2 linked regions of the Verminephrobacter eiseniae EF01-2 genome follow. The protein of the gene in region 2 binds, or shares a complex with, the protein of the main gene of each other region. Links are inferred from orthologs where the notes say so. Each region holds a gene or a part of one and is shown on either strand. Other genes may lie near its edges.

Evidence for each region. The genes of interacting proteins can lie anywhere in the genome.
Region 1: the proteins of VEIS_RS08270 (region 2) and uvrB are in contact, whole or in part, in a crystal structure (PDB 7EGT), measured with the Thermus thermophilus proteins. The link is inferred for Verminephrobacter eiseniae EF01-2 from one-to-one orthologs. Residues at the interface, in WP_096412145.1 of Thermus thermophilus: His654, Arg656, Phe657, Gln666, Asp668, Glu669, Lys680, Arg681, Leu682, Ser683, Lys685, Tyr686, Ala687; in WP_096411307.1 of Thermus thermophilus: Glu23, Leu25, Arg26, Asp27, Gly28, Glu29, Arg30, Phe31, Arg55, Glu326, Asp327, Phe328, Glu379, Ser382, Gln383, His398, Gly400, Arg401.

Annotation. Positions count from the first base shown.
Region 1 is NC_008786.1:2,682,557-2,685,525, forward strand. Bases 34-2,969 are described here. They hold uvrB (excinuclease ABC subunit UvrB), read left to right. Parts: upstream 34-397; coding sequence 398-2,542; downstream 2,543-2,969. Other genes in these bases: VEIS_RS11610 (amino acid aminotransferase), read right to left, coding at 34-281; iscR (Fe-S cluster assembly transcriptional regulator IscR), read left to right, coding at 2,837-2,969. In the rest of the region: more of VEIS_RS11610, read right to left, coding at 1-33. UniProt on the Escherichia coli protein: The UvrABC repair system catalyzes the recognition and processing of DNA lesions. A damage recognition complex composed of 2 UvrA and 2 UvrB subunits scans DNA for abnormalities.
Region 2 is NC_008786.1:1,889,199-1,893,883, forward strand. What follows is about bases 1-3,085. They hold VEIS_RS08270 (UvrD-helicase domain-containing protein), read left to right. Parts: upstream 1-394; coding sequence 395-2,776; downstream 2,777-3,085. Other genes in these bases: VEIS_RS08265 (GMP reductase), read right to left, coding at 1-317. Outside these bases: VEIS_RS08275 (extracellular solute-binding protein), read right to left, coding at 3,095-4,216; VEIS_RS25835 (hypothetical protein), read right to left, coding at 4,327-4,644. UniProt on the Escherichia coli protein: A helicase with DNA-dependent ATPase activity. Unwinds DNA duplexes with 3'-5' polarity. Translocates on single-stranded DNA with 3'-5' polarity. Initiates unwinding more efficiently from a nicked substrate than double-stranded DNA.

The DNA.
Region 1 (2,969 bases), 790 kb from region 2 along the record:
GATTGCACGGGTTCGCTGTCGGCGCCGAACACCAGGGCCTTGACGGCGTTGTCGTAGGCCGCGATGCCGTCTATCGGCAGATAGCCGCGTGTGCTGGGGGCGGACAACATGGCCTTTTCAGCCGCCTGCACGCAGGCCAGCAGCGGCAGCCGGCCGGCGTCGTCGAAATAAACGCCAACCCCCAGATTGGCCTTGACGGGGCGGGTGTCGAGGTTGAATTGCTCGCTCTGGCCCAGGATCGGGTCGCGCGGGGCCATTTCGACGGTGCTGAACACGGACATGAAAATCCTTCACGGTGGGTCTTTGTAGCGCGGAATCCGGCCGTGGTGTACTGTGCCGGGTGGTGCCGATTTTAACGGCCCGCCCCGCACGATTCATCACGATGGTTGACCGCCCCATGCCGGATATCACAGAAGTCATCACGGAAAAACTCGACAGGCAAGACGGCCAGGATGGTCATGGCGCCCAAGGCGCCCAGGAGGGCCAGGAGGGCCGATTCGTCCGATTCCCCGATTCTCCCTTTGCGTTGTTCCAACCGTATCTGCCTGCGGGCGATCAGCCCGAGGCCATCGCCAAACTGGTCGAGGGGCTGAACGACGGCGAGGTGTTTCAGACGCTGTTGGGTGTGACCGGCTCGGGCAAGACTTTCACCATGGCCAACGTCATTGCCCGCATGGGGCGCCCGGCCATCGTGTTTGCGCCCAACAAGACGCTGGCCGCGCAGCTCTACAGCGAGTTTCGCGAGTTCTTTCCGAAGAACGCGGTCGAATATTTCGTCAGCTACTACGACTACTACCAGCCCGAGGCCTATGTGCCGCAGCGCGACCTGTTCATCGAAAAGGACAGCGCGATCAACGAGCATATCGAGCAGATGCGTTTGAGCTGCACCAAGAGCCTGATGGAGCGGCGCGATGTGGTGATCGTGGCCACTGTGTCGGCGATCTATGGCATTGGCGAGCCCGAGAGCTACCACCGCATGGTGATGATCTTGCGCGGGGGCGACAAACTGGGCCAGCGCGATGTGATCGCGCAACTGATCCGCATGCAATACCAGCGCAACGATGCGGATTTCTCGCGCGGCAAGTTCCGCGTGCGGGGCGAGACCATCGATGTCTTTCCTGCCGAGCATTCCGAACTGGCGCTGCGCATCGAGCTGTTCGATGACGAAGTGGCCAGCCTGCAACTGTTCGACCCGCTCACCGGGCGCGTCAAGCAGAAGATCCTGCGCTTTACGGTCTACCCCAGCAGCCACTATGTGACGCCGCGCGACAAGGTGCTGGCTGCGATCGAGAGCATCAAGGCGGAGCTTGCCGAGCGCTTGCAGCAGTTGCAGGCGCTCGGCAAATTGCTGGAGGCCCAGCGCCTGGAGCAGCGCACGCGGTTCGATCTGGAGATGCTCAGCGAAGTCGGGCATTGCAAGGGCATAGAGAACTACACGCGCCACCTGTCGGGGGCGGCGCCGGGCGATCCGCCGAGCACGCTGACCGATTACCTGCCCAAGGACGCACTGATGTTCCTCGACGAGAGCCATCAGATGATTGGCCAGCTCAACGCCATGTACAGCGGCGACCGCTCGCGCAAGACCACGCTCGTGGACTATGGCTTTCGCCTGCCGTCGGCGCTGGACAACCGGCCGCTGAAGTTCGAGGAGTTCGAGCAGCGCATGCGCCAGGTGATCTTCGTCTCGGCCACGCCGGCCGACTATGAAAGGATCCACTCCGGCCAGATCGTCGATCAGGTGGTGCGGCCCACCGGCCTGGTCGACCCCGAGGTGCAGGTGCGCCCGGCGACACACCAGGTCGACGATGTGTTGCAGGAAATACGCATCCACGCGCAGCGGCATGAGCGCGTGCTCATCACCACGCTGACCAAGCGCATGGCCGAGCAACTGACCGACTACCTGGCGGACAACGGTGTCAAGGTGCGCTACCTGCACAGCGACATAGACACGGTCGAGCGCGTGGAGATCATCCGCGACCTGCGCCTGGGCGTGTTCGACGTGCTGGTGGGGATCAACCTGCTGCGCGAGGGGCTGGACATCCCCGAGGTGTCCCTGGTGGCCATCCTCGATGCCGACAAGGAGGGCTTTTTGCGGGCCGAGCGCAGCCTGGTCCAGACCATAGGCCGCGCAGCGCGCAACATCAATGGCCGGGCCATCCTGTACGCCGACCGGATGACCGAATCCATGAAAAAAGCCATCGGCGAGACCGAGCGCCGCCGCATCAGGCAACTGGCGCACAACCAGCGCCACGCCATCACGCCGCGCAGCATCGTCAAGCGGGTCAGAGACCTGATCGATGGCGTCTACAGCGAAAAAGCCGGCAAGGTCGCCGAGCGGCTGGAGCAGGAAGCGATGCAGCGTGCCAAGACGCAGGACATGTCCGAGAAAGACCTGGCGCGCGAGATCAAGCGGCTGGAAAAACGCATGCTCGAACACGCGCGCAATCTGGAATTCGAGCAGGCCGCCAGGATGCGGGACCAGCTTGCCGGCCTCAAAAGCCAAGTCTTTGGCGCGCATGGCAGTGATCCGGTGCTCCCGTAATGCCGTCGAGCGTGTCGGGACGACGGCCGCCGGGTGCGAGGAAAACATGACTGACCAAATAGCGACCGACCGGTTTTTTAATCCGACAAATTTGATAAGGATTGATGCTATACTGGCGCCCGACACCCAAGGAACACCGCCCCGAACGATGAAGGGTTCCGCACCAGGCGCCCAGCAGGCCGTGCGGAGCAGGGCAGGGGGTCGAGACGGCGCCCTCGCTGACCCGTTGGTCATTGCCGATGACCGGTGAAGGCGGCTTCTACAACGAACAAGCCTTGGCACAAGGAGCTTGCGATGCGTCTGACAACCAAAGGCCGTTTTGCGGTCACCGCGATGATTGACTTGGCCTTGCGCCAGAACACAGGGCCTGTCACATTGGCGGCCATCAGCCAGCGCCAGCAAATTTCGCTGTCGTATCTGGAGCAGC
Region 2 (4,685 bases):
TGTGCTGCCAACTGCTCCACGGTGTCATGGTCGGGTGGTTGCACGCCCAGCGATATCGAGGCGTAGCAGCCCCGGGCCTGCATGTCCCGGACGAACCGGACATTGTCCAGGTCGAACCGGTGCATCACGTAGAAGTAGCCGTTCTGGGCCATCCAGGCGCAGATTTTTTCGTCCACCACGGTTTTCATGTTGGCCGGCACCACGGGGATGCGAAACGAGCGCTCGCCCAGCCGCACGCTGGTGTCGCATTCCGAGCGGCTGCGCACGCGGCATTTGCGCGGCAGCAAAAGGACGTTGTCGTAGTCGAAGATTTCCATCGGATTCCAAGCTCCATCGAGTGGGCGCGCGCTGCAAAACGATCCCGGTTGCGCCGGGTGCTTTCTACAATGGCTGCATGTTCCCACAAGACCCGCTCCCGGATGCCCCATCGGCCGCATCCCCCCTTCTGGTCCATCTGAACCCCGAGCAACTCGCCGCCGTGACGCTGCCGGCCGGCCATGCGCTGATCTTGGCGGGGGCGGGGTCGGGCAAGACGCGGGTGCTCACCACGCGCATCGCCTGGCTGCTGCAAAACGGCCATGCCAGGCCCGGCAGTATCCTGGCCGTGACCTTTACCAACAAGGCCGCCAAGGAAATGGTGGCGCGCCTGTCGGCGATGCTGCCGGTGCATGTGCGCGGCATGTGGATCGGCACCTTCCACGGTCTGTGCAACCGCCTGCTGCGTGCGCACCATCAGGCTGCGGGCCTGCCGCAGACCTTTCAGATTCTGGACACGCAAGACCAGCTTGCCGCCGTCAAGCGCCTGTGCAAGCAACACAACGTTGATGACGAGCGCTTTGCGCCCAAGGATTTGGCGCACTTCATCGCCAACTGCAAGGAGCAGGGCCTGCGCCCGAACGATGTGCAGGGCCAGGACAGCAACACCCGCAAGAAGATCGAGATTTACCAACTCTACGAAGAGCAATGCCAGCGCGAGGGCGTTGTCGATTTTGGCGAGCTGATGCTGCGCAGCTACGAACTGTTGCGTGACAACGATCACCTGCGTGCGCATTACCAGCGCCGCTTTGCCCATATCCTGGTCGACGAGTTCCAAGACACCAACCAACTGCAATACGCCTGGCTCAAGCAGTTGGCAGGCAATGTCGTGGACGGGCGCTACCAGGCGCACGGCAGCGTGCTGGCCGTGGGCGACGATGACCAGAGCATCTACGCCTTTCGCGGTGCGCGCGTGGGCAACATGGCCGACTTCGTGCGCGAGTTCGGCGTGCAGCAGCAGATCAAGCTCGAACAGAACTACCGCAGCTACAGCCATATCCTGGACTCGGCCAACGCGCTGATCAGCCACAACAGCAGCCGCCTGGGCAAGAACCTGCGCACCACGCAAGGCCCCGGCGAGCCGGTGCGGGTGTACGAGGCGAGCTCCGATCTGGCCGAGGCGCAGTGGATGGTCGACGAGATCAAACAACTGCTGCGCAGCGACGGCTTCGAGCACCGGGAGATCGCCGTGCTGTACCGCAGCAATGCGCAAAGCCGGGTGATCGAATCGGCGCTGTTCAATGCCGGCGTGCCTTACCGCGTGTACGGTGGTCTGCGCTTTTTCGAGCGTGCCGAAATCAAGCATGCGCTGGCCTATCTGCGCCTGCTGGAGAACCCGCAGGACGACACCAGCTTTGCGCGCGTGGTGAACTTTCCGCCGCGCGGCATTGGTGCGCGCAGCATCGAGGTGCTGCAAGATGCAGCCCGCGCCGCCGGCTGCTCACTGTACGACGGCGTGAGCGCCGTGCCCGGCAAGGCGGGCATCAACCTGGGCGCATTCGTGGCGCTGGTCGATGGCCTGCGCGCGCAGACACGGGGGCTGAATCTGCGCAGCATCATCGAGCAGATGCTCGAATCCACGCGACTGGTGGCGCACTTTTGCACCGAAAAGGAAGGCGCCGACCGCATCGAGAACTTGCAGGAACTGATCAATGCAGCGGAGAGCTTCGTCACGCAAGAGGGCTTTGGCCGCGATGCCGTGGCCTTGCCGCTGGATGAGCATGGCGGCGCTGCACCGCCCAAGCCACCGATGCCCGGCATCGTGGACGCCGACACCGGCGAAACCCTGTCGCCGCTGGCCGCCTTCCTGACCCATGCCGCACTGGAGGCGGGCGACAACCAGGCCCAGGCCGGACAGAACGCCGTGCAACTGATGACCGTACACGCCAGCAAGGGGCTGGAGTTTGATGGTGTGTTCATCGGCGGCATGGAAGAGGGCCTGTTCCCGCACGAGAACGCGGCCAGCGAGCGCGACACTCTGGAGGAAGAGCGTCGCCTGATGTACGTGGCCATCACCCGCGCGCGCCGGCGCCTGTATCTGAGCCATTCGCAAACGCGCATGTTGCATGGCCAGACCCGCTACAACATCAGGAGCCGTTTCTTCGACGAACTGCCTGAGGCGGCGCTCAAGTGGCTCACACCCAAGCGCCAGTCCTTTGCCGCGCTTGCTTCTCATTCAGGAGCAGGCAGTGCATATTCTTCCAGTGCCAGGCAGTCATTCGGTTTCAAATCCGCAGGTGCTGAATCAGGGGTCTTTGCCCATCTGCCGGTGCCGCCGCGCAAGGGCGCGCCCGCGCATGGTCTTGCCGCCGGCATTGCCGTGTTTCACACCAAGTTCGGCGAAGGCAAGGTGCTGGCCCTTGAAGGCAGCGGCACCGATGAGCGTGCCCAAGTCCATTTTGCGCGCCACGGCAGCAAATGGCTGCTGCTGTCGGTGGCCAAGCTGACGGTGGTGGATTGAACGCGGGGGGCGCCATCGTGCCAGGACAGCGTCATCGGTGGGCTACGCCGAAGCGCTCGGCCAATGAGGAAGACGCTTGTCGAGTGTCCACAACCGGGCGCCTGGCGTGATCAGGGTGGGCGCCAGCAGCGACATGTCCACCACACCAATCCACACCCCAACCCGCACAGCCTCTCGCGCTCGATGAAGACCCTGACCTCGCCCAAGCCCGCCAGATTGCAAGGCTGCAACAGGCATAGGAGAGCGGAATAAGCAACGGCCCATGTTGCGGGGTGGAGTCCCGGCCCGAGCGGGGGCGCGGGACGCCAGGGGGCCTGGTCAGCGTCTTGCCTTGAAGTTGGTGAATATGCTGGTCTGGACTTTGCGGATGGCTTGCGGCAGCGCATCAGGCGCCACCATGGTCTTGATGGCTTCGTTGTCCAGGAAGATGGACTTGTTCTCGGCCACGTCCTTTGTCACGAACTTCAGCGAGGCTGCGTTGGGATTGGCGTAGAACACTTTGTTGGTCAGCGACGCATGCACTTCGGGACGCAGGATGTAGTTGATGAACAAATGGGCGTTTTCCACATTCTGGGCGTCCTTGGGGATGGCCATGGTGTCAAAGAACAGGGTGGCGCCGGACTTGGGCACCAGTGCCTCGATCACGACGGGCGTTTTGGTCTTGGCAGCGGCCGCGCGGCTGCGGGCGATGTTGATGTCGCCCGAGTAACCCATCACCAGACAAATGGCGCCACTGGCCATTTCCTCGATATAGCCCGACGACGAGATGCGTGTGACGTAGGGGCGGATGGCCTTGAGCACTTTGCCGGCAGCCTCGTAATCGGCAGCGTCCTTGCTGTAGGGGGGCTTGCCGGCGTACAGCAAGGCGATCGGGAGCACTTCGGAAGCCGAGTCCAACACGCTGACACCGCAACTCTTGAGCTTGTTCACGTACTTCACGTCAAACAGCAGGTCCCAGGCGTTGTCCGGCATCGGCATGTCGCCCAGCGCCTTCTTGACTTTGTTCACGTTGATGCCCACCGTGACATAGCCCCACAGCCAGTCCACCAGGTATTCGTTGCCGGGGTCGAGCTTGTTCAACTGCTCCAGCAGCCCTTTGTCCAGATTGCCCCAGTTGCTCAGCTTGCTCTTGTCGAGTTTTTGCAGCAGACCGGCCTCGATCTGGGTCTTGGCAAAGTGGGAGCCGGGCACGACGATGTCATAACCGGTCTTGCCGGCGACCAGTTTGGCGTGCAGGATTTCGTTGTTGTCGAAGTTGTCGTAGCGGACCTTGATGCCGTACTCTTTCTCGAAGTTCTTGATGGTGTCGTCGGCGATGTAGTCCGACCAGTTGTAGATGTTGAGCACCTTGGATTCTGCAGCATGCGCGCCCACGGCAATGCACAGGGCAGTGGTCAGCAGCGCCAGCGTGGCGCCCCAGTGTTTAAAGCTCTTGGTCATTGCAATCAATCCTCTTGGAAGGAGATGGGGATGGGGATGGAGGGAGCGTCTGCGCCAGCGGCAGGGTGAAAATAATATCAGAGCATTTGCCACCGACGGCGTGCCATCAGCTACACAGTTGCAACATTGGCGCGGGCTGTATAGCCACCAGACAGCGGGTATCCCAAGTTCTGCAATGACTGCTCAGAGGTCGGCAGCGGCTGGTGCAATGAAGCCAAGCGCATGATGAAAATTTCAGGCGTGGGCCTGCTCACGGCGACTGCGGCTAGTGTCGCGTCACCGATCAGATGTCGTAGGCTGCACGCAGCCATCGGAGCGCAGCGCAAGGCGCATAGCGCGGCCAATACCGAGCGTATTGGCAAGCGATGCAACGCCGCGATGCGCTTCGATGGCCAGCGCAGACCGACAGATGATCGGTGACGCGACACTAGTCACGATGGGCCATGTCAGCGCCAAGCAACCCGTGCAG